Regions from separate parts of the Caballeronia sp. LjRoot31 genome, predicted to be linked through region 1. Evidence: predicted binding sites of a transcription regulator. Region 1 holds the regulator's gene; each other region holds the start of a gene.
The links. The regulator FNR, encoded in region 1, switches genes on or off when oxygen is low (the NO sensors DNR and NnrR bind a similar motif). The targets are predictions, from matches to a motif close to TTGATNNNNATCAA.
Positions count from the first base shown of each region.

Region 2: ACSQ8V_RS14145 (Kdo hydroxylase family protein) is a predicted target of FNR. The motif match lies at 3,980-3,993, and genes of this name have one in related genera.
Region 3: ACSQ8V_RS30915 (fatty acid desaturase) is a predicted target of FNR. The motif match lies at 8,284-8,297, and genes of this name have one in related genera.

Region 1 is NZ_CAXURX020000003.1:1,186,622-1,197,208, reverse strand. Features, by position in the region: gene ACSQ8V_RS34050 (sensor histidine kinase) at 1-393, shown strand, start outside; gene ACSQ8V_RS34045 (hypothetical protein) at 410-646, opposite strand; gene ACSQ8V_RS34040 (zinc-dependent alcohol dehydrogenase family protein) at 757-1,794, opposite strand; gene ACSQ8V_RS34035 (universal stress protein) at 2,139-2,969, shown strand; gene ACSQ8V_RS34030 (universal stress protein) at 3,010-3,519, shown strand; gene ACSQ8V_RS34025 (universal stress protein) at 3,599-4,096, opposite strand; partial or broken gene ACSQ8V_RS34020 (histidine kinase) at 4,221-5,585, shown strand; gene ACSQ8V_RS34015 (response regulator) at 5,582-6,229, shown strand; gene ACSQ8V_RS34010 (response regulator) at 6,411-6,809, shown strand; gene fnr (fumarate/nitrate reduction transcriptional regulator Fnr) at 6,894-7,679, shown strand; gene acs (acetate--CoA ligase) at 8,009-9,982, shown strand; gene atpD (F0F1 ATP synthase subunit beta) at 10,297-10,587, shown strand, end outside.
Region 2 is NZ_CAXURX020000001.1:3,177,389-3,187,975, forward strand. Features, by position in the region: gene ureG (urease accessory protein UreG) at 1-40, shown strand, start outside; gene ACSQ8V_RS14135 (glycosyltransferase) at 224-1,435, shown strand; gene waaA (lipid IV(A) 3-deoxy-D-manno-octulosonic acid transferase) at 1,469-2,794, opposite strand; gene ACSQ8V_RS14145 (Kdo hydroxylase family protein) at 2,907-3,791, opposite strand; gene waaC (lipopolysaccharide heptosyltransferase I) at 4,131-5,126, opposite strand; gene ACSQ8V_RS14155 (glycoside hydrolase family 26 protein) at 6,397-7,509, shown strand; partial or broken gene ACSQ8V_RS14160 (transposase) at 7,718-8,207, opposite strand; gene ACSQ8V_RS14165 (phosphomannomutase/phosphoglucomutase) at 8,274-9,701, opposite strand; gene ACSQ8V_RS14170 (oligosaccharide flippase family protein) at 10,203-10,587, shown strand, end outside.
Region 3 is NZ_CAXURX020000003.1:465,626-476,212, forward strand. Features, by position in the region: gene ACSQ8V_RS30855 (ATP-binding protein) at 1-64, shown strand, start outside; gene ACSQ8V_RS30860 (muconolactone Delta-isomerase family protein) at 141-428, opposite strand; gene ACSQ8V_RS30865 (type 1 glutamine amidotransferase domain-containing protein) at 479-1,165, opposite strand; gene ACSQ8V_RS30870 (EthD family reductase) at 1,297-1,611, opposite strand; gene ACSQ8V_RS30875 (MarR family winged helix-turn-helix transcriptional regulator) at 1,806-2,261, opposite strand; gene ACSQ8V_RS30880 (FAD-dependent oxidoreductase) at 2,477-4,108, shown strand; gene ACSQ8V_RS30885 (nuclear transport factor 2 family protein) at 4,233-4,661, shown strand; gene ACSQ8V_RS30890 (GlcG/HbpS family heme-binding protein) at 4,658-5,110, shown strand; gene ACSQ8V_RS30895 (SDR family oxidoreductase) at 5,104-5,910, shown strand; gene ACSQ8V_RS30900 (hypothetical protein) at 6,004-6,705, opposite strand; gene ACSQ8V_RS30905 (response regulator) at 6,919-7,269, shown strand; gene ACSQ8V_RS30910 (phytanoyl-CoA dioxygenase family protein) at 7,271-8,149, opposite strand; gene ACSQ8V_RS30915 (fatty acid desaturase) at 8,437-9,510, shown strand; gene ACSQ8V_RS30920 (non-heme iron oxygenase ferredoxin subunit) at 9,537-9,887, shown strand; gene ACSQ8V_RS30925 (NAD(P)/FAD-dependent oxidoreductase) at 9,884-10,587, shown strand, end outside.

The DNA.
Region 1 (10,587 bases):
TATCCGTATTGCCGGGCCCATTCCGTGCTACCTAACCGGCGTATCCCACCGTATCACAATCGATCGCAGGCAAACACCCCCTTTCGCCAGCCCTGCGGTTCGCGCGTGGTGCAGGAGGCATTGACCAATGTCACGCGTCACGCTGAAGCTACCCGGGTGTGCGTTCAGATGCGTGTCGTGCAAGATGAATTCCGGCTGCGCATCGAGGATAATGGCAAAGGAACAACGCTCGATAACAATCGGGGAAAGAAGAATTTCGGACTGCTCGGCATACAGGAACGGGGCCGCCAGCTACATGGACGAATAACATTCGACAGCGCGCCGAACGACGGATTTCGAATCGGCATCTGTTTGCCCGTCGACGCTGTCAAGGCGAACCATGACTGCCACTAAGTCATTGCGTGCCGCCCTACAGATGAATCGTTTTCGCGCGCTTCAGGTCGATCCACACTACACCCTCGCGCAAGCCGTCGAGTACCGTCTCCCACTCGCGGGCGAAGATTTTCGAGTGCCGGAACTGATGCGTGAAATCACCCGCCGTGCCGCCATGGGCTACGTGCACTTCGCAGCAAAAACCGCCGTCGACCGGGATGCTATTGGTGGAAACGCTCCAGCCGTCCCCCGTCACTTGACCCGTCAGCGCCATATCATGCCTCCCTTACTCTCCACCCCCGACACCCCCCGACAACCGGACCATCGTCCCGTGCCGGCGCCGTCCAGCATCCTGGCCGGCAAGGCGGAACGCCTCCCGCTTTTTTACGCTTCGATAATCACCTTAAGCGCACGCGTATCGGCGGCCTGGGCGAAGGTCTCGTAGGCGTTGAGAACGTCGTTCAGCGCAAAGTGGTGGGTGATCAACTTGCCCGCTTCCAGACGCCCGGAACGGACGGTCTTGAGCAGCATGGGCGTGCTGACGGTATCGACCAGTCGCGTCGTGATCGTGATGTTGCGGTCCCACAGCGATTCCATATGCAGATCGACTTTCACGCCGTGTACGCCCACATTGGCGATAGTGCCACCCGGCGCAATGATGGACTGGCATAGCTCGAAGCTGGCCGGCACACCAACCGCTTCGATCGCGCAATCCACGCCAATGCCACCGGTCAGCTTCTTGATTTCAGCCGTCGGGTCGCCGCTTGCATTGTTCACGCACGCGGTCGCGCCGAAGGTTCGGGCCACTTCCAGCCGGTTCGCATCGCGGTCGATCATGATGATCTGCGCCGGGGCGTAGAACTGCGCCGTGAGCAACGCGGCAAGGCCAATGGGACCCGAACCGACAATGGCAACCGTGCTGCCCGGCTGCACTTTTCCGTTCAGCACGCCGCATTCGAAACCGGTCGGAAGGATGTCCGAGAGCATGACTAGCGCGTCTTCATCGGCACCGGCGGGAATCGGATACAAGCTCGTTTCCGCATGCGGGATACGCACGTATTCGGCTTGCGTGCCGTCGATCTTGTTGCCGAGAATCCAGCCACCTGTCGTGCAATGGGAGTACATGCCACGGCGGCAATAATCACATTTTCCGCACGACGTGATGCAGGAAATAAGAACATGGTCGCCGGGCTTGAACGTCGAAACCGCGGCGCCTACCTGTTCGATGACACCCACGCCCTCGTGTCCCAGGATGCGGCCCGGTTCGCAGGTTGGAACGTCGCCCTTCAGGATATGCAGGTCCGTACCGCAAATGGTCGTGCGCGTGACCTTGACGATTGCGTCCGTCGCCGAAAGGAGCTTCGGCATTGGTCGGTCATCGAGGGATTTACTGCCGGGTCCGTGATACACGAGTGCCTTCATCGTCAATCTCCTTTTGTCTGGACATGCTTGGAAACGAGGCTTCCACGACAAAACTTTAGGCTTGGCGAACGCGGGCGCGGTTGACCTGTATCAACCGATAAGAACATGCATGCGGAAGCTCCTGCCGTGACTATCGCAGCATCGCATTGGCCGCGCGCCTTTCAGGACGCGCCGGGATGCGGCTCCTTGATCTGTATCAACGGGAAAAAAACGCGAACTCATAGACTTTTTGTAAGCGTCGGATATCCGGACTGATTCCAGGACCGAATCCGGAGCCGAGTCTGGAGCAACGCCGCCGCTCACTGCGTCACTGACGCCAACGACCCACCAACGGAGCATCTGCGATGAGCTATAAAAGCATCGTCGTTCAACTCGACATGAGCGCGCGCGCCCATCCACGCCTCGAATACGCTTTGCGTCTAGCCAGGCAATTCGACGCGCACCTGACCGGCGTGTTCTCGGCGTTTACTCCAGACCCGCGTTCTTTCTATGTCATGGCCGGCGTAGCGGACTATTACGAAGAGCACCGTAAAACCCGTCAGGAACGCCATGGCGCGCTCGAACGGATCTTTCACGCGGAATTGTTGCGCGCGGGTGTGACGGGGCAGTGGGTCGATCACCCTGATTCCGCGGACGAAGCGATTCCTCGCTATGCCCGTTACGCGGATCTGGTCGTGGCGGGACAGGACGATCCGGACGATCCGGAATCATTTATCGCCGATCATTTCCCTGAAACGCTCGTCATGACCGCGGGCCGCCCTGTGCTGTTCATTCCCTACACCGGGGTGTTTCCGGCGCTTGGCGCGAACATCATGGTTGCGTGGAACGGCAGCCGCGAGTCGGCCCGCGCTGTCCACGACGCGATGCCGCTGCTGCAGGGCGCCGAAAGGGTCACCGTCGTCAGGCTCAACGAGTCGCAAGGCGACAACCGCATTCCAGGCGCCGACATCGCGCTCCTGCTGGCCCGGCACGGCGTCAAGGCCGAAGTCGCGGCAATCGACGGCGTCAACGACGTACCGATGGGCGACATGCTGATTTCGCGCGCGTCGGACCTGGGTGCCGATCTCATCGTCATGGGCGCGTATGGCCACTCGCGCTGGCAGGAACTCGTGATGGGCGGCGCGACGCGCACCATGCTGGAGTCCATGCCCGTACCCGTATTGATGTCGCATTGATGTTGCTTTAGAACCAGGTTTAGAACCAAGGAGATTCTTCATGTACAACCGCATTCTCGTTCCTATCGATGGCAGCGAAACGTCAGAACACGCCCTCGACGCCGCCCTGGAACTCGCTCACGAACACGACGCGGAACTCAAGCCGGTTTATGTGGTGGACGTGCCGCAATTGATGTATTCGGGGCCGGCCTGCGACCCGTCGCTCGTACGCGAAGCTTTTGTCAAAGAGGGGGCGCTAGTGCTGGCCGACGCGGCCGCCAAGATGCTGCGCGCGGGTGTCAAAGGCTCGACGCTCGTCGTTGAAGTCGATCCTTTGGGTGACGATATTGCCCAAAGGATCACGGCCGCCGCGAAAGATTTCAGCGCCGATCTCGTGGTCATGGGCACGCACGGGCGGCGCGGCTGGCGCAGGCTCGTGCTGGGCAGCGTGGCCGAGCGTTTCTTGCGGATTTCGACCCGGCCAGTGCTGCTGGTACCGCTGAATTCCGCGGAAAAAAAGGAACCGCGCAAAGCGAGCAGCACGCCGGACGTTGCCGACGCGTCTTTATAAGCGTCTTTATCAGTAAGGGCGGGACCGTCCCGGTCCGGCCCGACGCATGAGCGCCACATGAGCGCCGCCGGTCGGGCCGTTAGGGAATGCGCCAGAGCGCGAGTGCCGCACCGTGTTCATCGTCGCGCTGATCGTCACGAACGGTGAGGACCGGAACATGACTCGAACGCAAAACTGTTTCCGCGACGCTGCCGATCAAATGCCGGCGCGTGCCACGCGGTCCATGGGTCCCCATCACGATAAGATCCGCTTCGAACGCCTGGGCCGCTTGCATGAGGGCGCCCGGGATGCTTGCGCCGTGTGCATCAATGATCTGAGTAATGCAGCGTACCCCGCTGCGATCGCACAAGTCGCGCACATGATCGAGCTGCCAATGCGCGCCGCTATCGGCCGCCTCGCCCGCCTCTTCTCTGGCCTCTTCTCCGATAACCCCGCCCACAAGATCACAAAAGTCGTGCGAGACAACGCACGCCACCATCAACTCCGCATCGACGACCTGCGCCAGCTTGAGCGCCTCTTCAAGTGCAAGGCGCGCGCTGACGCTGCCGTCGAGCGCTACCAGAATTCGTTTGTACATGACCCGCTCCCCGGATGTCCTTCATGCTTCAGTGTCCGTGTGCAGGCCCGCCGGCCACTTGATCCACATCAATTCACGCGGCCGGGGGTATGCCGCACAAATCACGTCCGGCGCGGCACGGTATGATCCGCACAACCGCCCGACCCTGGCGGCACGCATTTCCCCCTTCCCCGGAGACCCCATGTCCGCGCCACGGCGTAACACGGCATCGCAGACCGCATTGCAGCGCGGCGCCAGCCGACAGACCCGCCTAACGGGCATGGTTGGCATGGCCGGTGCCCTCCTGTTCACCGCGAGCGCCGCCTTCATGGCGTTCAGGCGCCACGGCGCGAAGGCCGCGAAAGCCGCAAACGCCGCAAACGCCGCGACACCGGCTTCAACACGCCTTGACGAGGCGCGACTGCGCGGCATCATCCGCTCGTCGATGGAGGCGATCATTACCATCGACGAAAACCAGCGAATCGTCATGTTCAACCCAATGGCCGAACGTCTGTTCGACTGCCCGGCCGCCGACGCGCTCGGTACTTCCCTTGCCCGCTTCGTTCCCGAGCGCTTTCGCGCCGGTCACGAAGCGCATGTGCGCCAGTTCGGCGTCACCGGCGTGTCCGACCGGCAAATGGGCGGGCGGCGCATCCTGTACGGCCTGCGCGCGACCGGGGGTGAGTTCCCGCTCGAAGCATCGATCTCCCAATTCGGCGATGAAACCGGCAAGCTTTACACGGTGATGCTGCGCGACATCAGCGCGCAAGTCGACGCTGAACGCTCGCTGCAGCGCTCGCACGAGGAACTGCGGGAGCTCTCCGCGAATTTGCTGAGTATCCGCGAGGAAGAAAAGTCCCGTATTGCAAGGGAGTTGCATGACGACCTGGGCCAGCAATTGACCGCGCTGAAAATGGATATCTCCTCGCTCGAACTTAGCCCCGGAACGGACGCCGAGGCGCGCGCGCAATTGCGCGGCATGCAGCGCCTGATCGACGCAACCGTCGCCTCGATGCGCCGGATAGCCGCCGACCTGCGCCCGGTGATGCTCGATGACCTGGGCCTGGTCCCGGCCATCGACTGGCTGGCGATCGACTTTACGAACCGCTACGGCATTGACGTCGAGCGGCGGATCGACGCGAGGCACACCATTTTCAGCCGCGACGGCGCAACCGCCGTGTTCCGGATCGTGCAGGAGGCGCTGACCAATGTGGCGCGTCATGCGCAAGCTACCCATGTCAATCTGGCGTTGTATCTGGAAGGTGAGCGCTGCATCCTGCGCATTGCCGACGACGGCATAGGCGCACATGGGCGTGCCGACGCCGGGCGCAAGTCGTTTGGTCTTATCGGCATCCGCGAACGGGCGCACGGGCTGGACGGGTCGGTCTCGATCGAGTCCGGCATCGGACAAGGGTTTGCTGTGACCGTGACATTCCCGCTGGCGACCTTGCAACAGGACGAGCCTTTCTCCAGCAATCCAGAAAACACCGAGGAAGAACCGCTGCAATGACCCGAGTATTGATCGCCGATGACCACGCCCTCGTACGCGACGGGCTACGCCATATCCTGCTGAGCGCGAATGGCCTGGAGGTCGCTGGTGAAGCCAGCGACGGCGCTTCCACCATGGCGATGATCCGCGCCACCCCAGCGGACGTGCTGGTCCTCGACCTGTCGATGCCCGGCAGGAACGGCGTCGAACTGCTCAAGCAGATCAAGGACGAGAAACCGTCGCTGCGCATCCTGGTCCTGACAATGCATGCCGAACAGCAATACGCGGTGCGTGCGTTCAAGGCGGGGGCATCGGGGTATCTGACCAAGGAAAGCGCGAGCGCTGAACTGGTCACGGCCGTGAGCAAAGTCGCGGCAGGCGGCGTGTACGTCAGCCTCGCGATGGCCGAGCGGCTCGCACAAAGCCTGAACGATCCGGCCGACGACCTGCCGCACCGGCGGCTTTCCGACCGCGAATTCGAAGTATTCCGGCGGATCGCGGCGGGTGAAACGATCACGCAAATCGCCCAGGCGCTGTCGGTGAGCGCCAAGACGGTCAGCACGTACAAAACGCGCATCCTCGAAAAAATGCAGATGCCGCACGACACCGCGCTGGTCCGCTATGCCATGCGCCACAAGCTCTTCGACGACGACTGCGACGCCTGAAAGATCGCCTAAAAACGCGCCTGAAAGCCCGAATACCCCCGCCCAATACGCTTGGCGCCAGCGTGTAGTCCGATCCCTACAGCCCTTCCAAAACCCCTACATCATGTCTGGCCGCTCGCCGATTTTATTTTGAGATAGCCTCGAACATACTTCGAGGCATGAACTCAAACGGTTGCGCTCCATGCTGAAGATCTTCCTCGTCGATGACTCGGGCCTTGTGCGCCGCCGCCTCTCTGCCCTGATTGGCGCGCTGGACAGTGTGGTGATCGTGGGCGAGTCCGAAGAAGCGGACTCGGCGCTGGGGTGTATCCGCATGACCCGCGCCGATCTCGTGATCGTTGACCCGCATCTGGCGGGTGGCAGCGGCATGGAGATCGTTGAATCACTGGCGCGCGCCACGTCGCCTGTCCTGACCATGGTGTTGACCAATCATTCGGGACCGGCATTTCGTGCTGCTTGCCAGCGCGCCGGCGCAAGCTATTTCTTCGACAAGACCGGCGAGTACGAACTGGCCCGCGACACCATCGTGCGACTGGCCAATAAGCACCGCCGCGAGCGCATACGCTGCGAGCCGGCATGACCGTCTCTCACTCGTTGCGCGCCCGATCCGCACAGCTCCTCAGTCCATCCATTCAGTGATCGTCCGACTCTTCTGGAGACAGGCATGACCTCAGCTATCGCTTGCGCGCCCGCCGCTTCAACCTCGACGCCTTTTGCTTATCTGGCACGCTCCTCCACCACGAGTTCGCCGCCACCGGGCGCTCGTGCGGACACGAACTGCTCCGCTTGTTCGTTGCACTCCATCTGCATGCCGCCTCTCCTGAGCGCGACCGAGCTGGCGCGGCTCGACGCGATTGTCTGCTCCACGCGGCTTGTACGACGCGGCGAGACGCTATACCGCGCCGGCGACAAGTTCAAAAGCATCTACGCCGTGCGTGTCGGTTGCTTCAAGACGGTCATCACGCATCGCGACGGCCACGAGCAAGTCACCGGGTTTCATATTGCAGGCGAACCGCTCGGACTCGACGGCGTATGCTCCGATGAACAGAATTGCGATGCAATCGCGCTCGAGGACAGCAAGGTGTGTGTCATCCCGTTCGACTTGCTGGAGGACCTTTGCCACGACGTGAAGGCCATGCAGCAGCACGTGCATCGCATGATGAGCGGCGAGATCGTGCGTGAATCCGGGCTCATGATGATGCTCGGCACCATGACCGCCCAGCAGCGCGTTGCGGCGTTCCTGCTCAACCTGTCGTCGAGAATGAAAACGCGCGGCTACTCTTCCGCGGAATTCAATCTGCGGATGACACGTGAAGAGATTGGCAGCTATCTCGGGCTGAAACTCGAGACCGTGAGCCGGATGTTCTCCAAGCTGCAGCACGCAGGGGTGATCGATACAAACGGCAAGCAGGTACACATTCTCGACAGCGAGAAGCTTGCCGGGGTTTAAGCGAAGCAAACGGACGTGCCCATGGAATTTCATATCGACCCGGCCGCTTTCGGCGATGCTGATCGTGCCGATGATGGACGATCTGATCACGCAGCGTAGGTGAAGCCATGGCGCTGACCTGTCCGCTTGACTTGTATCAATGAGATATCCACTGGACATCTCATAGTCGGATAACGTCGGATAGCGGCCACGCTTTTTCGACAAGCGCATGGGGTGCCCATCCTGCTGCGTCATGGGGTCATCAAGAGCCCTTCATCAAGAACCCCTTGTCAACCGACGATCCTTGTTGGCTCGCCGATCTCACGATCCATGATTAAAGCGAGGAGACCATGTCTACCATCGAATCGACCCCTCTCGTCCCTGCCCAGGAGATTGCTCCGGCAGGCCGCAGCGCGATTGAAAGCATGGACGCTTATCGCGCGCTCGTGGCTGAGGCGGGCCAGGATCACGAAGCGTTCTGGGCACGCCTTGCGCGCGAGCATTTGACCTGGCGCCGTCCGTTCACGCAGATTCTCGACGACCGGGACGCACCGTTTTACAAGTGGTTCGAAGACGGCGAACTGAATGCGTCGTACAACTGCCTCGACCGCAATCTGGCCGCCGGCAATGCGAACAAGACCGCGATCATCTTCGAGTCCGACGACGGCAAGGTTTCGAACATCACGTATCAGGCGTTGTATCACCGGGTATGCCGGCTCGCGAATGCACTGCGCGCACGCGGCGTGAAGAAAGGCGATCGCGTCGTCATCTATCTGCCGATGTCAGTCGAAGGGGTTGTCGCGATGCAGGCCTGCGCGCGCATCGGCGCACCGCATTGCGTCGTGTTCGGCGGCTTTTCCGCGAAGTCGCTGCATGAGCGCATAACGAACGTCGGCGCGGTAGCAATCATCACCGCTGACGAGCAGGTTCGCGGCGGCAAGACACTGCCGCTGAAAAGCATTGTGGACGACGCGCTTGCGATGGACGGCACGGACGCCGTGAAGACCGTCGCCATCTATCGGCGCACGGGTGGCCGGATTCCATGGATCGGCGGCCGCGATGCATGGCTGCATGAACTGGAGCACGCACAGCCGGATACCTGCGAGCCCGAATGGGTGAGCGCCGAGCATCCACTGTTCGTGTTGTATACGTCCGGGTCCACCGGCGCGCCGAAGGGTGTGCAGCACAGCACCGGAGGCTATCTGCTGTGGGCTGCGGTCACCATGAAGTGGACCTTCGATATCAAGCCTGACGATGTCTTCTGGTGTACCGCCGACATCGGCTGGATCACGGGGCATACGTACATTTGTTATGGGCCGACCGCCGTTGGCACGACCCAGATCATTTTCGAAGGCGTGCCGACCTATCCGAACGCGGGCCGTTTCTGGGACATGATCGAGCGCCACAAGGCGACGATTTTCTACACCGCGCCGACTGCCATCCGGTCCCTCATCAAGAGCGCTGAAGCGGATTGCGCGGTGCATCCGGAAAGCTTCGACCTGAGCACGTTGCGCATCCTCGGCACGGTCGGTGAACCCATCAACCCGAGCGCGTGGACGTGGTATTCGGAGCATGTCGGCGGCGGGCGGTGCCCCGTGCTCGATACGTTCTGGCAGACCGAAACAGGCGGTCACATGATTACGCCATTGCCAGGCGTTACACCACTCGTGCCTGGTTCCTGCACGCTGCCGCTGCCCGGCATAGATGCCGCGATCGTCGATGAAACCGGCAATGAGGTCGCGAACGGGCAAGGCGGAGTGCTGGTCATCCGCAAGCCCTGGCCGTCGATGATCCGCACCGTCTGGGGCAACCCGGAGCGCTTTCGCAAAGGCTATTACCCCGACGAACTGGGAGGCAATCTGTATCTCGCCGGAGATGGTGCGATTCGCGACCCCGACACCGGCTATTTCACGATCACCGGCCGCGTTGACGATGTACTCAATGTATCGGGTCACCGCATGGGCACGATGGAAATCGAGTCGGCCCTGGCATCTTGCCCGCTGGTCGCCGAAGCGGCGGTCGTTGGCCGCCCCGATGAAACCTTCGGGGAAGCCATCGTTGCATTCGTCGTGCTGAAAGGTCCACGGCCCGCCGGTGCCGACGTGAAACGTATCGCCAACGAATTGCGCGCATGGGTCGGCAAAGAGATCGGTCCAATTGCAAAACCAAAGGAAATCCGCTTCGGCGATGCGATGCCGAAAACGCGCTCCGGAAAGGTCGTGCGCCGGATGTTGCGCTCGGTCGCGAGGGGCGAAGCGGTTTCGCAAGACACGTCGACCATTGAAAATCCGCAGGTGATCGCGCAGTTTGCCGACCCTGCGTAAGGTGTCGTGAGCGCCATGACCGGTATGGGCGGCACGGTGCCCATACCGGTCGCATACCCCTCCATGCGCTTGATTCAAATCAACCGTCCGGGCGTGCCTGTGGATACAGTTGACTCTCGCCGGCGCTATTCATCCTATGTTGGCAGCAGTCCAGATGCGCTTCGTGTTCGGACCGCCACGCGCACTTCACATTGACGGCAAACAACGCGATGCACGCGCTTTTCAGTTGCGTGACAGCAGCCCCGCCTGAAGGAAGCAAATTGAATACTCGCTACCCAGTCGCCACCCTTGACAACCCTCCACCAACGGGCGGCATGGAGAAGGCGGGTCCGGTCGAACCGCTGCCAAGCCTCGCCGGCCAGACGAGTGTCGAGCCCGCGCCCGCTGCCCCGGTGGAAGGACCCCAGGGCCGCGTAGTCGCGGTACGGGGTGCGATCGTGGATGTCGCTTTCGATAACGCCCCGTTGCCGCTGATTGAAGAGTCGCTTTCCATCTTCACCGATCGCGGACCACCGATCATCGCGGAAGTGCAGGCTCATCTGGATGAACGCACGGTGCGCGCGCTGGCGTTGCAGTCGACCAACGGGCTAAATCGCGGGACGGCC
Region 2 (10,587 bases), on a different contig from region 1:
AGTTCGCTTTATCGAAAAAAAGGGACTGCTCGCGCTCTGAGGCCCGGTTTCAGGGCTTGGGAGAAATTGTCCTCAGCCGATCGAGTGCGTTAGCATATCGCCTTGCCCTTTTTTACGGCCATAGGCCCGCTTCCGGAGACCTCTGATCGATAGTCCCGACACGCTTCTAACTCGCGACGCCGCCGTGCGGCTGACCCTGTCGCCCACAGCGTCCTCGACACTCATGGCGCAACCCTCCGGGCGCATCGCGGTGCTGTTTCACATCGCAGATTTCAACGATGGCGGCATCGAATCGTCGTTGATGCAATGGCTGCGGATCTACGACCGCGCGCGCTTCACGGTGACGCTGTCCGTGATGTTTTCGTCCCCCGCGTTCGAACAGCGCTTTCGCGCGCAGGTTCCGGCGGACGTTGGCGTCGAGATTCTCACCGACAAACCCTGGCTCAACGTGTTCCAGGCACGCCGCTATGCGCATCGGCTGAGCAAGCTCGGCCGTGTCGGGCGCGACGTCTTCAATACGCTTGCCGTGCGTCCCTACGTGAAGGCGCGTGTGGCCACACTGGCGCAGCGTCACGACATCATCATCGACTTCGACATGTCGCTGCGCCGTCTGGCTGGCCGCTTTGGCGTGGCGTGGCTCGGCGTGAACCATTTCAGTTTCGATGCACGGCTGGGCGGCCGGCGCCGGAAAATGAAACGGCTGCTCGCGCAATACGGCCGTTACGACGGGATCGCCGCGCTGAACCGCCAAATGGCCGATGAAGCGAGCGAACTGTTCAATGGCCATCTGCGCAACGTGTTTGTGCTGCCGAATGCGATCGATATCGACCGGATTCGCGAGAACGGCGCGGCGGTGGAAACGCCACCGTGTTCCGGGCCGTACATCGTTTCCGTGGCGCGGCTCGACGAGATCCAGAAGGATCACCGGACCTTGCTGCGAGCTTACGCACAGCTTGTCGGGACACAGAATGACGGTGGGGTGCGGGAAGACCTGGTGATTGTCGGCGACGGCGGTTTTCGCGGTGAGCTGGAAGCGCTGGCGGTGGAACTGGGGATCGGGGAACGCGTGCATTTCACGGGGTATCGGAACAATCCGCACGCGGTCGTGGCACATTCGAGTGCGCTGGTGCTCAGCTCGCGTTACGAAGGCATGCCGATGGTTTTGCTTGAGGCGCTGGCGCTTGGCAAGCCGGTGATTTCGACCGATTGCCCGACCGGGCCGCGAGAGATCCTGGACGATGGCCGATTCGGGCTGCTGGTTCCTATCGGCAATGTAGACGCCATGGCAGAGGCGCTGTCGCGGTTGTTATCGGACCACGATCTGCGCGATGGCTTCACGCGTGAAGCGCTGGAACGGGCGCGGGCGTATGGCGTGGAGGCGAGCAATGAGAGGTTTGTTGCTTGCGTGACGCGGATTTTGCAGGAACGCGGGTAGGCAGGGAGGGTTGTTCGCCCCTGCCGCTGAAAATCACGGTTCCTCTGCTGGCGCGCGCAACAACGCCCCCAGCACCGCCACCGTCCTCGCTGTCGCCCCGCGATGCTTCGACGCGAACGCCGACGCCGCCGCGCTCATGGCGAGCCGGCGGGGTTTATCGGTGAAAAGATCACGCAGGCCGCGCGCCAACGCCGCCGGATCGCTCACGCGCAACGCCGCGCCTTCCGTGATCGCATCGTTCGTCGCTTGCGTGAAATTGAAGGTGTGCGGGCCGATCAGCACCGGCACGCCCGCCGCACACGCCTCGATCAGGTTCTGCCCGCCCAGCGGCAGCAAACTCCCGCCAACGAACGCCAGGTCCGATGCCGCGTAATACGCGCTCAGTTCGCCCATCGAATCGCCGAGCAGCACGTTGACGTTCGCAGGCAAAACCGGCGCGGCATCGATTCCCGAACCCGCTGCGGCCGCCCGTCCCGCCCAGGCGGAACGCCGCACATAGGACTGCGCGGCGGCATCGATCAACACGGCGACTTCATCGAACCGTTGCGGATGGCGTGGCACGAGGATCAGCAACGCATCGGGTAGGCGAGCCCGCAAGGTCGTGAACGCCTGCAGCACCAGCGCTTCCTCACCCTCGCGCGTACTCGCCGCCACCCAAACCGGGCGCTCTCCGATCGCCGCGCGCCACGCATGGCCACGCGCGTAGAGTTCGGGCGGTGCGGCCATATCGAACTTCAAGTTACCGAGCACCGTGACGTTGCGCGCACCCAGCGCGCTCAGACGGTCTGCGTCGGACTGCGTCTGCGCCAGCACGCGCGTAAAACCGCCGAACACTTCCCGCGTCGCATTGCCGAACTTCGCCGCGCGCTTGAACGAACGCGCCGACATCCGCGCGTTGGTCAGCACCAGCGGGATATCGGCCCGTTTGCATTCGTCGATGAGCGTCGGCCACACTTCCGTTTCCATCACGATACCCAGCGACGGCCGCCACGCGCGCAAGAACCGCCGCACGAGCGACGGCGAATCGTAGGGAAGATAACTGCGCGAAATCCGATCGCCGTATAGCTCCACGCCGGTCGCGCGGCCGCTCGGGGTCATGTGCGTCAGGAGGATACGGGCATCGGGATGCGCTTGCTGCAACGCTTCGATCAGCGGCTGAGCCGCCCGCGTCTCTCCTACCGACACCGCATGAACCCAGATCAACGGCGCGAGATCGTCAGCTCGGCGAGCGGGGCCAAAGCCAAACCGTTCGCCGATATGCTCGCGATACCCCCGCTCCCGCCGCGAGCGGATCAGCAGGCGCAACACCGCGAGCGGCGCGACGAGCCACCATAACGCGCGATACACGAGCCTCAGCATCGAACGCCCTCGCGGCAAACCGGCAACAATCGCTCACCGCGCACGCGAAAACTCAGGCAAAGGCCCGAACCGGAGCCCGAACCTGCGAAACGTCCCCACCAGGCTGCGGCGCTCAAACCAGCGCCCTGCCTTTCAGGCGTTGCAGGATTCCGAGCGGCGCGCAGTCTGGCTGGGCCATGGCGCTGACAGGGAGGAAGAAGGTTTGCTCGAGCATGTACTGGCCGGACGAGACGGCGTGGGAGGTTTGATCGGAGAAACACACCCACACGCAACCGGGCGGAAACGGCATTTCCTGCTGCGGCGATTTCGCTTGATAGTCGAGATCGGCCTTCATTGCGTCGTGCAGATGGAGCATCAGGTGGTCGTATTCGCTGCGTGGCGTCTTGGTGATATGCAGGAGATTCATGAGCCACGCCGCGCCGGGAACCGGGGCTTGGATTGCTGGCAAGAAGCGTTTTGCCATGTCCTCGAACGGCTCGCCGACGCGCCACACACGCGGCACGCCATCCGGATTGACGTTGGTGAACACGCGCAGGATGCGCTCGCCATAATTCGGCCGCGATGGAAACGCATCAACGTGAAGGCGGCTGTCGTCCTTGCGCCACGACGTCTCGCGCGTTTCGACGCGATGCAGCCGCAGGCTGGTGGGCGCAACCCTTAATTTGCCGCGATATTCAGGGAACAGCCCGTCGACCAGCGAGCGCGCGTTCGCCTGATAGCGCGCGATCAACGCCCGGACGGCGGATTGCGTGACGGCGTCGCCGAGTACACCCGCGAGCGCGCCGCCATTGGGCGCGAGGCTGATGTTCTTGCGCTCGGGGTCGGCGACCTTCGGGTCCAGGAGCGCCCGTTCGCCGCCTTCCACGGTAAACGCCAGACGCGGGAAATACAGGACCTTGCCCCGCTCGACGCCGGCCAGCAACGCCTCGCGCAGCACGGAAAGCTGCTGGCCCTCCCAGTCGGCGGAGACAACTTCAATAATTTGAGATTCGGTCATGTGCATTCGATTTGTTTTGATAAGCCAGTGAGCGGGCCGATTATCGTCAACCGGTTTCAATGGGCTTCAATCGGCTTCAACCAACCTCGATTGGCTTCGATTGACGCATCGGGAAACGTCGCGCCCGGCGAGCGCGGTGCATTTTCGCTCAAACCGGCTGCAAAATTCGCCGCGTGAAAGGCTGGCAGTTGATGGACCTCAAACCGCCGGGTTTCACTTGGCATCGCTTGGCTTCGTCAAACGCGCCGCCGCTTCGTCCCGGCGATTGAGCCGATCCTCCGAACCGAAGCCGCTTCCTTACCGCGCGCGCTGCCCCGATACCGCTGCTGTGCTCATGCATCAAAGCAGCCCGAAGCCTGCGAGGGTCGCTTTGACTTGTTGCAACGTCGGGTGCTGACTTGCGCTACCCAGATTCACCACGCGCGGCGACCAGTAACCGCCGGTGCGCCAGGCGGTCGAGAAATTGTACAACTCGATGGTCGGCCGCTTCAGGGCTGCCGCGATGTGCACAAGTCCCGTGTCCACGCCCACCGTCGCCGCCGCGCCGTCGATCAAACCGACGACGGCCGGCAGCGAGAGTTTCGGCGGCACGACCGCTGCTGCGCCGAACTCTTTTGCCAGTTTGTCGCTGGTTTCGCGTTCGGTTTCGCTGCCCCATGGCAGCACGATCGATACCCCGCGCCGTATCAGTGTCTGTCCGAGTTCGATCCACGCGGTGTCGGGCCATTGTTTATCGGCGCGGGACGTGGCGTGGACGAACACCACGTATGGCACGGGCAGGTTCAGCCCCGCCTCCGATAACGCCAGCGCGGCGCGGCGGGTATCCATGCCGAATGTGATGGCGTCGGTGGCTTCGGGGCGCGGATCGCCTAGCGCGGCCGCGACGAGTTGCCGGGTGCGCTCGACCACGTGCGTGCGTGGTTCGATGGGCACGCGTTTATCGTAAAAGAAACGAACGGGCCATTCGTAACCGGCGCCGTCGGTGCGGTTGCCCAGGCCGACCAGCGTACCGCGTGCCCAGCTTGCCACCCATGCGGTTTTGATGAGCCCTTGACAGTCGATGACCAGGTCGTATTTTTCCGCGGCCAGTGTGCGGCGGAAGCGTTGGATTTCGCGCCAGTTATCGAGGGAAAAGAGGCGTTTGCGCCATCGACGTAGCGAGAACGGGATGGCGCGGCGTACGCCATCGACGAGTTCGACGAGATCCGTGAAGCTCTCTTCGACTAGCCAGTCGATCTGGGCGTCGGGGTGGAGACGACGGATATCGGCGATGGCCGGCATGTTATGGACGACGTCGCCTAGAGACGACACCCGGACAATCAAGATCTTTTGCACGCTGGACACGGTGAGCGTCGTCGGATTGGACGGCGCGTGAGTAATCTGAGATGGGCGATTTTAGCGCGGGTCGCGGTGCGAGACGAACGATTGTTCCACGACCGTCGCCACCCGTCCTCCTTCCGGACGAATTAACCGCGTCTACGTCCACACCGCCCTCAAACCATTGGTCCCTGCGCTGTTGCTCGACATGGTTGTCGATGCCACGAAAAATGCGGCACAAGCCAACAACCTCGTGGCTCGCAGCCCTCTCTAACGTTGATTCGTTGATTCTGGATAAATTAGGAATGTTAAATAAAGATTGAATGCCCAACCTATCCTAAACCAGCATACGGGAACTCGTTCCCGATTCCAGTGATTATCGTGCCGTCCGCGCATTGAACAGCAAGCGAACATCATAAAGAGAATGAATAAACCACCGCGCTGCGCAAAACACTTTTAAATATTTTATTCACGCGTATTAGTCCGCTCGGCAGTAATCCGGGCGAAGAAAATCGAATCGATCGCCGAGCGTTTTGATGCAGTAAGCGCTTAACGGCACTCGGTTTTTACCTAAAATAAAAATGATTCAATTTTGATACACGCATCACGATCGTATAAATTAATTAATCCGATAAAAACATTAAATATGACGAATAAACACCATGGCATAAGGCTTGACGGGGCCTATTGTTCTTCTTTATTTATATGAACAAACAAAATTACCGATTAATAGTCATACGTTACAGTGTGTTACGTCTTTTTTTACTGCTAAAAACGTTTCGTTTGTGTAACATTCAATCCGACGAGTAGGACATGACAGACGTCCTCAAGTCGCGGTGTTTCCGCCGTTGGATGTAGAGGCGGTCCAGCAAGTCCTCCCTCCTGAGTCATTTCCTGTCGAGTTCCCTGCAGGGCTCATGGGGGCACGTTTGCCCAGTTCAGGTTCATCGCTACCATCAGGCGATCATTTAAATGAAAGCTCCTTCGTTACCCAGCTATAGAACTTATTCTGTTGTACTAAATGTGAGCACCAAGCGCGCCCCGGTGGACATTTGCGCGCCAAGAGCAGCGCCGTCTCGGCATGCAAGGCTTCAGCAGTTGGACCGCGATGCTCGCCGTGTTCGGTATGACCCTCGGTATCACCTCCGCCATCGAAGGGCAAGAATCGCTCTCCACGAAGAGCCGTCCTCGATCGCGCCACGCGCGGCCGCCGGATCAAACATCTTCCCTTTCATAAATTGCTTCGTCGAGGCTTCTCGACAGTCCTTATTCATTGTGGAGTAGTCCCATGAGATTCCAAAGAGCGGCGCTTGCGTCGCTGATGGCATTTGTCTGCATTCTTTCCGCATGTGGCGGCGGTAGCGATAGCGATAACGCGTCGAATGCTGCAGCAGTAGATAACCACGCTCGTAGTCGTGGGAATGGCTCCGGCACTTCGGGAAGTGGTTCGACAGGATCTACCACAACAAGTGGTTCGGGTGGAACTACCACACCACCTGCCTGGTGGCTGGCGAATTATTGCGGTGAGCCTGGAAATAGCGAGTTTCCTTCAGGGCAAGCCTCATATCAGAAGGTAATGGGCAAAGCCCCCGCAGGGTGGCTGACCTATCTGGCGGCAAACTATACCCCTAATGATCCAAGCTTCGGATGGGCCGCAGCCAGTTATTATTTCGCTACCATGGGCAAGCAAAATTCTCCCACTAACAATGCGATTCCGATCGTTGCATTGCCAATGGGCTATTCGGCGAGCGGCAATGGCCCCGGTGGGAACCTGTTTGCAGCCATTGCTGCCGGTACCTATGATGGCGCACTCCAGGGCTCCGTACAGGCCTGGGCACAGGGAGGTTACAAAACTATCTATTACCGCCCGGGTTGGGAATTTAATGGAGGCTGGTATCCGTGGTCCATTCAGAATGCAACTGACTTGAAAAACTACATTGCAGCTTTCCAGCATATCTATACGGTTCTGCATGCAGCAGCGGCCACAAACGGTGTAACCGTGAATGTAGTGTGGAATCCGAATGTGGGTGGCAATCAGGCCGGAGGTACATCGACCTGGGCCAACTGGTATCCGGGAAATAGTTATGTCGATGTTATCGGCATTGATAATTATGGCGCCCCTGTTGATACTGGGGATCCGGCCAATGCACCAGGAAGTGCAACTGACTACACGCCGCTGCAAGCTATAGCCTTTGCAGAAGCGAATGGCAAGCCATTCTCCATCCCTGAGACTGGTGGTAACAATTCAGATGGCTTTATCACGGCCTTGGGCACCGTGATTTCGCAGGCAAAGGTAACGTGGTCTTTCATAGGACTGTGGAATGACGACACGGGCGGTGGGAACATCTTCAGCTCTTCGTCTTCATTGGGCGCTAGTTTTCAGCAAGCTTTTGCACCTTAACCATTGCGCTATACACATCTCTGACCGGCAAGCGCCGAGCGCGAAAGAGCATATTTACTTTCGATGACATAGCTCGGCGCCCGTAAGCTTGGGACGAATCCCGTTTAGGCAATGCTAAACAAGCGGCTGCATTCTTGATTTCGTCTCGGGAGGTCACAACAAAGGGATCGTGAATGAAGCTTTCCTTGCAGCTTTTCTGGAGATATGGTCAAGGCTGATAGAGGAGATTTGACGGGCAGCGATTTAAAGCGGCGAGTTTCTGCTGATCCGATCGATTGTCTTGCACCGGTTCGCCGTCTTTGAAGGCGATGCCCTCCAACAACAGCTTGATCTGTTCGGGGCTATTGATACGGCGCCAGGTTTTCCCGGCTGCCTCGATCAGCTTGAATGCCAGCCCCAGGAAGGCGGATCGCAATACGCAGTTGCGCCTACGCGTAGTACTGTGGCGTACCGTCGTAAACGTCGACTCGATTGCATTGGTCGTTCGCAAACATTGCAGTGCTCCGCCGGAAAGTCGTAAAACGCCAGCAAGCTTTCGTGACCCTTCTTCAGTGTTCACGTCGCCTTCGGGTACTTGCTCGCGTGGATCGTCACGAACCGGTCGAACGCGGCATGCGCATCGGCGCGGGTTGCCGCCATCCGGATTGACGGTAGTCGGCCTTGGCCCGACCCTGTTGCGCCTTCGGAAGTGCATTGAGCACGTACATTTCTTCGGGAGCCTCCACTACCGGGAGGCAGTGGAGATCATTCACATTTTTCCAGTATCAGAACGGCAACTGCGCGTCAGCCTTCTCCGCCAAAATCACCCGGCGAAAATCTTCCTGAATCCGCTTGAGCGCTTCCTCACTGTCAGCTTCAAACCGCATAACCACCACCGGCGTGGTATTCGACGACCGCGCGAGCCCGAAACCATCCGGATACTCCACCCGCAGCCCGTCAATAGTCAGCACATCGTCCGCACCGGTGAACTTCGCGTTCTTCTGCATCTTCGCGATAAGCTCAAAATTCTCACCCTCATTCAGCTTCAGCTGCAACTCAGGCGTGGACAACGAGTTCGGCAAATCATTGAGCAGCTTGCTCGGATCAGCCACCCGCGACAGGATTTCAAGCAGCCGCGCGCCGGTATAAAGGCCGTCATCAAAGCCATACCAGCGATCCTTGAAAAACACGTGACCGCTCATCTCGCCGGCCAACGGCGCGCCCGTTTCCCGCAGCTTGGCCTTCACCAGCGAGTGCCCCGTCTTCCACATCACCGGCTCGCCACCCTGGTCCCGTACCCATTTAGCCAGATTACGCGTGCACTTCACGTCGTAAATAATCTGCCCGCCCTTGTTGCGCGACAACACTTCCTGCGCAAACAACATCAACTGGCGATCCGGATAAATGATCTGGCCGTCCTTCGTGACAACACCCAGACGGTCGCCGTCGCCATCGAAGGCAAAACCGATTTCCGCATCCGTCTCCTTCAGCGCCTTGATCACGTCCTGCAGGTTCTCCGCATGCGCCGGATCGGGATGGTGATTCGGGAACGTCCCGTCAATGTCAGTGAACAGTTCAACCAGCTCGCAACCCAACGCCTTGAACAGACGCGGCGCAAGTTCGCCCGCCACGCCATTACCCGCATCGATCACTATCTTCATCGGACGCACAGGCTTGATGTCGCTGACAATCCGGTCAAGGTAGACCTGCTGGATATCGTATTCGGTGTACGTGCCCGCACCGCTCGTGAAGTCCTCATTCACAATGCGCTGATACAACGCCTGGATCTGGTCACCATAGATGGCGGCGCCGCGCAGCACCATCTTGAAGCCATTGTAGTCGGGCGGATTGTGGCTCCCTGTCACCACGATGCACGAATCTACTCGACGCTCGCCCGAAGGCAGCGCGAGCGGCACGCTGGCCCCGAAATAACCTACAGGCGTAGGCACCATACCAAGGTCGACCACGTCCACGCCGGCTTCACGCAAGCCGTCAGCAAGCGCGCCAACAAGCTCCGGACCCGACAAACGGCCGTCACGGGCCACGACGACCGAGTCGCCGCCCTGGTTACGGATCTCGCTGCCGAACGCGCGGCCAATGTTGCGCGCGACGCCGGCATCGACGGTTTTGCCAACGATCCCGCGAATGTCGTAAGCCTTGAAAATGGACTGGGTAACGGGCACTTGCGGCGGTACTTGCGGTGACTGGCTCATGGAATGGCTACCTGACTAATAATTTAAATGGTTCCGGGGCATCCCGAAGCGTCCTGGGTCACGAAGACCCCTTGATACAGACCTGCGGCCAACGATCACGACCTGACTCGGCCAACGCACGAACAGCCAGAAACAATACCGGACGAAACGCAAAAAATAACGAAAGAAATTCGTATCGAGTGATCTCGAACCCGCTGGCACCCCTTCGGAGCCCCCTCAGCGAGTCTCGACCCAACGTCAACCATGCGGTTGTCCGCACTGTTCGCACCTATAATCGCAGTCTTTCCGCGCGGACCTGCGCAAATATTCTAATCCAATGCCCGGACGCTTTTTCACCGCGAAGTACAAACGTCACACCGGATGGCGGGAAACCGCATGGTGGTTGACGGCTCCCGACCGCGCGCCAGCAAGGATCGCAGCAAGACCGGGCGGCTGTTTTACCGCAAGCGCCATGCCTATTATCGCCGTGACAGCCACGGCCACGCGAGGCGCCGCCCGCGGATGCTGAAACGAATCAAGAACCCCGACATTAGCAAGGCGCTGGCGAACATCGTCTGGCTCGGTCTCGAACGCCTCACGCAGATAGCGGTCGCCGTTGCCATCAGCGGGCTGCTCGCGCGCTACTTCGGCCCCGATGTCTTCGGCAAATGGCAATACGCCAACACGCTGCTGCTCGTGCTCTCGCCCATCACCTGGGTGTGCGGTGCCGAGATTCTCGTGCCGACCATCGTGAATCGCCCGCCGGGCCAGCTCGGCACGGTGCTCGGCAGCGCGTTCGTGCTGCGCATGGGCGTATCCGCGGCGGCGCTGGTCTTGACCTGGATCGGCATTGCGGCGGGTTTCACCGATCCCCTCGTCGGCGCCATGCTCGCCGGCCTCGCCTTGA
Region 3 (10,587 bases), 720 kb from region 1:
CGACAAGTCTGCAACGCCGGACTATCAGGCTGCGTTGCAGCTGCTCGACAACTGCGCGCCGTAGTTCGCGGGCCCGTGAGTCGACGCCATCCGAAGAGTGGCAGCGCAGGCGTCCAGACATGCGACGCCAGCCATCACGCTCAGTTCACCACAAGCGCCGACGGATGCTGCGCAAGCGGCGTGACGTGGACGGAAGTCATGAACCGGTAGAGCGGCAACGCGGTGAGCAACGTGTGCAGTTCATCGTGCGATTCGACATCGAACACACTGTAATTCGCGAACTCCCCGGTCACGCGCCACAGGTGTCGCCACTTGCCCTCTGTCTGCAATCGCTGCGAGAAAGTTTTTTCCGCCGCTTGCAAACGCTCAAGCTCGGCCGGGTTCGTGCCTGCGGGAATGACAACCTGCATATGGACGAGATATAACATGGACACCTCCAACAGCGAGCCCGCCAACAATCTGATGCTATGCCGAAGCGTTATGCACTCACTACAGGGGAGTGACCCGACATCAAGTGATACAGGACGATGCCGTACTCCGAAGCGGATTGCTGGTTCTGACCGGTCAGCAATTTACCGTCGATGACAACGCACGGCGCATCGGTGCCCGCCTCCTGATAGCGCGCTCCCGTTTCTTCGAGCACCTTCTGCGGATAGCGCGGAATGAAACCCGCGCCGAAGAGACGCTCCAGTTCGCGATCGCCGGCAGCCGGATACCCCGTGACGCGCCGGCCGCGAATCAGTTCGGGAATATTGCCGAGTGCGATCGCTCCGTGACAGATTGCGGCGACGATCTTTTCACGCATCCAGAAATGCTCCAGCACTTTCGCGAGGTCCTTGTTCGGATAGAGGTCGAAGGTCGCACCTTGTCCGCCGGCCACGTGCACGGCGTCGTACTGATCCAGTTCGACATCCTGGAGGGCGAGGGTCGTCGCAAGCCTCGCCATCAGCGAGGGATCGGACAGAAATCCCTTGCTGACCAGGTCGTGAGGTTCCGTCGTGCCCTCCGCATAGGGATCGCTATAGGGAGACCAGCCGACCTTGCCACCCTTCGGACTGGCAAAATCCACCTCGACATCACGTTCGATGAGGTGCCAGTAAGGATGGGTGATTTCCGACAACCAGGCCCCATTCTCGAAACTGGAAATAACAAAAAGGGCTTTCATGGCGCGCTCCTTGAATGATGATGTCGAGGGTATCCCGCTACGCAACGTGTCGCAATGATCGACTCCGGCGCAACAGGTCAATGACAGCTATATATTTTCTTAGTATGACTACTCTTTCGTGATGCATATTGCTACCCGACCACGACTTCGCTCACTTGAACCACCGGAACGAGATCAGTGAAATTGACGATGTCACCAAAGATCGCATTGCCATGAAGCGCCATGCCGCCCTGGAACACATCCACCGATTCACAGAAAACGTGGCACATCGCGACATAGGGCGCCGGCATTTCGGGCGCTCCGCCGGCAAGGCCTTTGTCGATCGTGTAGTACGCGCAAGCTTCCGCCAGCTTGGCCTTGACCATCGGCATATGGCGGTCCCGGTAATACTCATGATCGAACCGCACTCCGACCGTGTCCGGGTACATCACGCTAACCTTGATCATGACGCGCTCCTTCAGCGGAAATGGCAGCGACCCAATGGGCAGAAATGTGACGGACACCACATCACAAGGTCACGATGAGCCAATTCTCGTGCAGCCGGAACACCAGCAGCAACTAAAGCGTTGCTAAAGGTTGCTAACGCCCTTCAATGCGTATCGCCCGCCGCCGGCATGTGAATGATGAGCGCGCCATTTCATCAGGCCTGGTCCACGCCGTCCTCGTTCTGCGAGGACAACTCGCGGCCAACCTTGATGACGATATTAAGCGCATGCCGAAGCCGAACCGCCTCCGCCGCGCCAAAGCTGTCTTCAAAGCGCTGATGGACCTCTTCCCACAGCGGCATCGCTTTGGCCAGCATGCGCCGGCCAGCCGCGGTGAGGTCGACAACCCGTTCACGCCGGTCTTCGCCAATATCGAGCCGCACGAATTTATCGCGCTGGAGGGGCCGCAGATTTCGTCCCAGGGTAGAGCGGTCCATAGCAAGCACGTTGGCAAACTGATTTTGCGTAATCGGACCAACGGCCGCGAGGCGCGCAAGAATGGAAAACTGGGTCATCTTCAAGCCTGTGGGGCGGAGCGCTTCGTCGTACGCGGCGCTGAGTACTCGCGCCGCGCTGCGAAGGGTCGAGCAATTGCACTGCAAAGCTTTCATATCGATTTCCTGAGCACGATCGTTCGAGTATAGGTAAATCCGTGCATATGCTCCATTCCTGTTGTGTCGCACCCGCAACCCTGCGTTAGCAGCAATTTATATCGATTTATTCGCGAATTCCGCTGCAGCGACCCATCATCAAATTGCGGGCGACGGTGCGAGCCGGACGCTCCTCGCGGGTTTTGAAGGTCGCGCTGCCGGAACAGGAGGCTGTCATGTCTTACGCGCCGATACTCACCGAATCGCAGCTTGAACGGGTTCGCGTCTTCACGAAACCGCGACAGGCCGCAGCCAGTGAAGTGCTTTATGACCCTGACGACGACACGCCGCCGGTGTACGTCGTGATAGACGGCAATATCCGGATCATCTCGTTCGCGGGTGGCATCGAGCAAACGGTGACGACCTACTCAGCAGGCCAGTTTTCCGGGGAATTGCTGATGATTGCCGGCAGGCGATCGATCTACCGATGCCAGGCCGTCACGTCATCGAGCCTGCTCGAACTGAGCGCAGAAAATCTGCGTACGTTGATCAGCAAGGATGCTGAGTTAAGCGACATATTCATGAAGGCGTTTCTCGCACGTCGTCTCAAGTTGTCCAGCGATGGTCATAGCAACGTGCTCATTCTGGGCTCACGTTATTCAGCGGGGACGCTCGCGCTTAGAGAATTCCTGACGCGAGACGGCCATCCTTTCGCCTACGTCGATCTCGACACCGATCGCACGGCTCAGGAAATGCTCGACCGCTTCGGCGTATGCAGCGACGATGTCCCTGTCGTGATCTGCAACAACGGAAAAGTGCTGAGAAATCCAACGCCACGCGAAGTCGCCGAAGCGCTGGGTTTCAACAGGAATATCGACGATTCCCAAGTGCGCGACATCGTGGTCGTAGGCGCCGGTCCCGCAGGACTAGCGGCCGCGGTGTATGCCGCATCAGAGGGGCTCGATGTGCTCGTGATCGAGCGTGCTGCGCCCGGTGGACAAGCTGGCTCCAGCTCGAGGATCGAAAACTACCTCGGTTTTCCAACCGGGCTGTCCGGTCAGGAACTGGCGACAAGCGCGATTGCCCAGTCGGAAAAGTTCGGTGCAAAGATCATGGTGGCACGCAACGTCGCACGCCTGAACTGCAATGAACGCCCCTACCGGCTCTCACTCGATGACGGCCAACAGATCCTTACTCACGCCATCGTGCTTGCCACCGGCGCCACGTACAACCAGCCGGCGCTGCCAAACATCGATCGCTTTACGGGTCGCGGCATTTACTACAACGCCACCTTCATGGAAGCCCAACTGTGCAAGGACGAGCCCGTGGTCGTCATCGGCGGCGGCAATTCCGCAGGACAGGCCGCCGTGTTTCTCGCGCAGAACACTGCGGGCGTACAGATGCTGATCAGGTCGCATGGTCTGGCCGACACGATGTCGCGCTATCTGATCCAGCGCATTGAAGAAAATCCGCTCATTCACATGCACTTCAACAGCGAGCTCGCCGGCATGAGCGGCGATGACCACCTTGAAGAGGTGTCGTGGCTCGACAAGACGACGGGCGAAGTGACCACGCAGCCGGTCCGGCATGTCTTCGTCATGACAGGCGCTTCACCGAAAACCGGATGGCTCGCCGGCTGCCTGTCGCTCGACCGACAAGGGTTCGTGCTGACAGGCCGGGATCTGGAAAATGCCACGCCGCCGCAGCCGTGGACGCTCACGCGACGTCCCTACATGCTCGAAACCAGTCTGCCTGGCGTGTTCGCCGTGGGCGACGCGCGTGCGGGAAACGTGAAACGCGTTGCATCGGCGGTGGGAGAGGGTTCCATCGTCGTGCACATGGTGCATCAGGTGCTGGCGGGAATTTAACCATGCCGCTCGCATGAGCCGCTCATTGACCACTCTTGTTTCGATAACACGCCTGAATCGCGAAACCGGCAAACACGTTTCTGCGACCCAGGCAATTGCTCAACCCGCCGAGGAGGCTTGAATCATGAAAACCGCAAAGGAACTGCTGCAAGCGTATATCGATGGAAGCGCGCGCGAATCTGCCGCGCTCTTTGCCGAGAATGGCGCGCTTGAGTTGCCCTATCTGTCCGATCTGGGGGTTGAGCCACGTTATGAAGGGCCAGCGAATATTGATGCATTCCTAACCTTTCTGCATGAACGGATGTACCCGGGTTTTCGCTTCGTTGATGTACAGATTTATATCGACACGCCCGAGCAGGCTTTTGGCGAATACACGATTCATCACCAATCGGGCATTTCCGGTAAAACGGTCCACCAGCGCTTCTTTGGCCACTGCACCGCCGCGAACGGCAAGATCGTCCTGCTGCGCGAAGCACTCAACGTATTTGCCGCAGCGGACGCGATGTTCCCCGGCGGTCTGGCAGACGTTGTCGACAGGACGAGCGAACGATGAACCTCTCATCTTCTCAAACGGATCATGTGATTCAGGCCGCGCAAGCACATGCAGGAAAGCTTGGCGTAGCCGCGTGCATTGCCGTACTCGACGTGGGCGGCCATCTCAAGGGCTTTGTGCGGATGGACCGCGCGTGGCTGGGAACAATCGATGTTGCAATCAAGAAGGCCAGAACGTCGATCCTGTTCGAAACCGATACCGAGCAGATCTGGGAGGTTTGCAAACCCGATGCTCAGGCGCATGGTCTTGAACTGACCAACGACGGTCTGGTCACCTTCGCGGGCGGCATGCCGCTGCTCGACGCACACGGTGAACTGTGCGGTGCAATTGGCGTATCGGGCGGCCAGGTGACCGAGGATCGGACAATCGCCAAGGCCGGTCAGTCGGCATGGCTCGAACAACTGTCGCTGCTTGCGGGCGAACGCGTGGATGGAGAACGGTCATGTTGAAGACGATACTGATAACCGGCGCGGGATCAGGTCTGGGCGAAGGCACAGCGCTTGGCCTCGGACAAAATGGCCACCGTGTCATCGCTGCGGCACATAGCTGGACACAGGTGACGCAATTGCGTGAAAAAGTCGCTGAATTGGGCCTCGATAATGTTCGCGTCGAAAAGCTCGATCTGCTCGACACATACGACGTCGCGAATGCGTTGACCTGGGACTTCGACGTTCTCCTAAACAATGCAGGTATCGGAGAAGGCGGTCCGATCGCGGAAATTCCGCTCGACCTGGTGCGCCGCAACTTCGAGATCAATGTATTCGCGCCTTTGCACCTGACCCAGCAAGTTGTGAAGCGCTGGATCGATGCTGGGAAAGCAGGAAAAGTCGTTTTCGTCTCGTCGATGGGCGGCCTCTTCAGCCCGCCGGGTTTTTCCGCCTACGCGGCAACCAAGCACGCAATCGAAGCGATGGCGGAGGCGATGCAGCAGGAAATGAAGCCTTTTGGCATTCAGGTTCAGACAATCAATCCAGGCGCGTTCCTGACCGGTTTTAACGAAGCGATGGCGGAGAACGCGTTCCGATGGCTGAACGACGACGTTCATTTCACAGGGCGCCAAGCGTTGCGTGACACCTATGCGGCCTTGATCGGCAACCCCGAGGGCCGTCTCGACCCGTCCGACATGATTGCGCGCATGGTCGAGATCGTGCCCGATAACCAGGGAAAATTTCGCAACGTCGTACCGCAGTTCGTGGAAGAGCTTCTCAGGAAACACCAGGCCGCGATGTGGGATAGACGCATCGAATAGCGGCGCTTGTCAGTACTCGGTCGACGGGTGCCAGTCAGATCCCGGAAACAGGCCGGTCGAACCCGACCGGCCTGCAGTCCGCGCAGGTTCGGGTCAGGAAACCCTTCGCCGTCCCATTGCATCGGTCACTACTGCATCATCGCGTGCTGAACCGCCGCCTTCTTCAAACGGCGGCTGATGGCGAAAACCCGCGCTGCCGGACACCACCGCAATGATGGCGCCGACCACCAGCGCCGCAAACGAATACCACGTCGCACGGGCAATGCCACGCGCGGCCGTCTGCGCCGTTTGCATCGCGTCCTGCTGCGCATCGGCGCCGGCCGCCGCCGACGCTGCCCCCTCCACCGCTGCCTGCGCCTGCTGCCTGGCGGAATCGGCGAGCGATCCAGGCGGTTGATTACCCGCCGCCGCCCCGACGGTCGCAGTCGTCGCCGCGACGTTACCCGCCACGCTGACCGCCCCGCCAATAATCGATGTCATGCCATAGAGAAGCAGCAAGGTCATCACAGCCCACGCAAGCAAACCGTGAAGCCATCCGAGCACCGGCGCGCAACGCCCCGCAAAGTACGAACCGATAAACACGGCAAGAACGGTTGTAACAATCACCCACACGCCCGAGCCGAATCCAAAGACGCGCCCGGGATTTGGCAGCGACATGGGCGCGAGAAGAGACGCGCCTATCGCGGTCCCCAGCACGCTCATGATCAAATAAACGATCAGCGACAGGATCACGCCGGCTATGACCGCGCCCCACGCGATACGGGGCAAGCCATCTTGAGTAGTCAGGAGTCGCATAGGTGTCCCCTCTGAACGGGAAGTCGATTGTCGAACGGATTGCCGACGACATTGCGCCGGGCAACCGCTCTCTGCAATCGCCGTTCCCACACTTCAGGGTCGGCTCAAGCTGGCATCTTCGTTGCAAGGTGTTAAACACGAACCACGAACGCGCGATCTCGTTCGGTTCATCTGCTTGCAAAGCAGCAACATCCGCTTAATACCGAGGGAATCGTGCACATCCTGTTTATTGATGACCATAAAGATTCAGCCGACGCGTTTGGCGCGATAGCGTCCGGCCTGGGGCACAAGGTTCAAGTTGCGTACGATGGCCACACCGCGATGGAGTTGATCCAGGCGCAGAGTTTCGATGTCGTTTTCTTCGACATCGAATTACCCGACGCCGATGGCCGGGAGCTATGCCGGCGGGTACGCAACGAAGGTGCGTCCCGCGACGCGTGTGTAATCGCGGTCACCGGCAGGACCGATCTTGGGGACAAGGACCTTGAACCGTTCGACGGTTATCTGCACAAGCCGATCAGCGCGGGCGCTTTGGAGCATGCGCTGAAATTCTCGGAAGGCTGAATCAGCGCATGGCGTTTTTTCGACCCTCGGCGTTCGTCGCAACGGCGATCGCATCAAGATTCTGCGGATACGGGAAGTTCAATCCGAGCAACTGCCGCATCGTCGGGCTAGCGTTCTTGACGAACGTTTCGCCGACCATCGTGCGCAAATCTTCCATCGGCTTGACGAATTTCGGCAGGTATTGAATCAGCACCGCGCTGCGATCCTGCGTGCTGTGGTTTGGCATCGCGCAATGCCAGGTCGCACCGAAGAAAACAATCGCGTCGCCGGGCTCCGCTTCCATGCGCTCGCAGCGCTCGAAGAAGGCATCGCCCTCGCCGGGATAACGCAATTCATGCTGCGTGTGCGGCACAAAAGCCGTCGCACCGGTTTGCGCCGTGAACGGATCGAGCGGAATGGTCACTTGCGCGTTGAGTGGAAAACTCGTGTTGATGCCAACGGGAAATGTCGTCGCCGCATGAAAATCCCAGTACGGGTAATCGATATGCGGCTCCTGTCCTGGACCGTCCGGCAAGATCCGGTTCGCTGCGATCGACCCCATGATGAAATCGTCGCCGAGAAAGAGCCGCATGGCCGCGACAATAGCCGGCTGCTCGGCCATCTCCGAAAACACGTCGCCTTTGGCAAGCAGATTCCACACGCGCCGCTGTAAATGCAACCGCTGGTCTTCGGCCGCCTGTCCCTGAAAATGCGTGACCGTCTGCGCGCGATCCTGCGAATGCGCCATCACCACGCGCCGCGCTTCCGCCACCTGCGCTGCGCTGAACACGCCACGAATACGCACCGCGCCCGGTCCTCGCAGCAGCGCTTCAACTACTCCTTCAGGCGTCACCGCGCCGGCTTCCATGCTGTCCACAGCAGTCTCCTTGGGCGAATTCACGCAGCACTCCGGCTGCTAATGCACACAAGCATAGAAGACCGCTTTCGTCAATGCAACGAAAATTTCACACGTTAATTCGGTGGAATTTAATTTCTATTTTAGAAAACCATAGCCGATGCGGCCTGCAGACGTACTTGATGGAAATCCATCATTTTTTTGAGTGAGCAGCAAGCGGTGGTCATCTATCGTTGTCTCAACAAGAAGGCCGCCCGGCGGTCGGACCTGACGGGAAGTGCTCAGACATCGCTTAAACATTGCTTGAAACATTAATAAGCAGGAGACAACCCATGTCCTCGACTCCCGGCGTCAGCGACGGCGATGCGGCCAAGCCCGGCCTCACCGACCCAAAGCTCGATGAGCGTATCGGCCAGCAGTGGTACCAGCCGCGCATTCCCCGCGCCGTTCTGAAAGAGTTGATGAAACGCAGCGACGCCGAAGGCCTCCGCAACTTCGTGCCATGGCTGTTGCTGCTGGTAGCGTCGGGTTGGGTGGCGGCGTTCTGTTGGGGAACGTGGTGGGCGGTGCCGGCCTTCCTGGTCTACGGCACGATCTATTCGTCCAGCGACGCCCGTTGGCACGAACTCGCCCATGGCACGCCGTTCAAGACCCGCTGGCTCAATGACGCCTTCTATCACCTGTCTTCGTTCATGACGATCCGCGAAGGCTACTGGTGGCGCTGGAGCCATGCGCGGCATCACACGCACACATACTTCCAGGAGCGTGATCCGGAAATCCAGGTCGCACGGCCGACGCAGGTCTTGCCGATCATCGTCGATTTCTTCGGACTGCTGGGTAGTTCGCTAGAGATCCGAAAGATCATCCGGCATGCGCTCGGCCGCGTAGATGCCACCACCGACGCATTCCTCCCCGCCACCGAAAAGCCGAAGATGATCTGGTCATGCCGCATCTATCTGCTTGTTGTCATCGGCACGATCGGACTTGCCATCGCACTCCGTAGTTTCCTGCCGCTGATGTTCGTGTGGACGCCCCGTTTTTACGGCGGCTGGCTGCATCAGTTGCTCGGCCTGACGCAGCATGCGGGGCTCGCGGTCAACGTGAAGGACCATCGGTTGAATACACGCACGGTGTACATCAATCCGGTCTTCCGCTTTCTGTATCTGAACATGAACTACCACCTCGAACATCATCTCTTGCCGATGGTGCCGTTCCACGCGCTGCCGCGTTTGCATGAAGTCATCAAGGATCAGCTTCCGCCCGCTTATCCGAGCCTTTACGCGGTGTATCGCGAGATGGTGCCCGCGTTATGGAAACAGCGCTCCGAGCCAGACCATGTGATCGAACGCAAGGTGCCGGTTGAAAGCGGTCCGCACGGAACATTTGCGACCCAGTCGGGCATCTGAACAACTTTAACCACCCGGAGGCTTTTGTGGCCGTTGAAACGAATAACATCGAATGGGTCGTCGCCTGCGCTGCCAGCGAGATCGCCGAAGAAGACGTAATCCGTTTCGATCACGCTGGCGCGAGTTACGCGGTGTATCGGATCGCTGAAGGTTTTTTTGCGTCGGATGGCTGGTGCACCCACGAACGCGCGCATCTCGCCGATGGCTTCGTGCTCAATCGGGAGATCGAATGCCCTCTGCATCAGGGACGTTTCGATATTCCCACAGGCAAGCCCAAAAGCCCGCCCGTCTGTGTCCATTTGAAGACTTACCCGGTGCGCATTGAAGGCGGCGAAGTGCTGCTCGGTGTACCGCCGCAAGCCAAGGCAGCGTCATGAAAAACCGGGCCGCCATGGTGATTATCGGCGCCGGGCAAAGCGGAGCGCGCGCCGCCCATGCGTTGCGCGATAACGGCTGGGACGGCGAGATCACGCTGCTCGGTAACGAAGGGGTTGCGCCTTATGACAGGCCACCGCTCTCCAAGGCCGTTCTGCTCGGTCAGAAAACTACGGCGCAGTGTGCGCTGTATGACGAGACGTTTTACTCCGGGCAACGCATCGACCTGCGTGTCGATGCAAGCGTTCAAAAGATCGACCGCGCAGCGCGCAAGGTGGTTTTGAAGGATGGGCATACCGTCGCCTATCAGCGGCTGCTGATCGCGACCGGCGCGGCGCCGCGTCGCTTGAGCGTGCCCGGTGCGACGCTCGATGGCGTACATGTCTTGCGCACGGCAGCAGACGCCACGAGCATCGTCGGCGAGTTGTTGCCGGAACGGAAGATCGCGATCGTGGGAGCAGGATTTATCGGGCTGGAGATCGCAGCAACGGCCATTGCAAGAGGCTGTGAGGTGATCGTGATTGAAGCGGCAGCCCATGCACTCATGCGCGCCGTGCCGGAGATAGTCGCGGCGTATCTGGTGGAACGGCACAGGCAGATGGGCGTGGACGTGCGTTTCGCCGTGCAGGTCGACCGGATCATTGGATCGACGATGAAACGCGTTACGGGCATGAAGCTCTCGGACGGCACGACCGCCGCGTG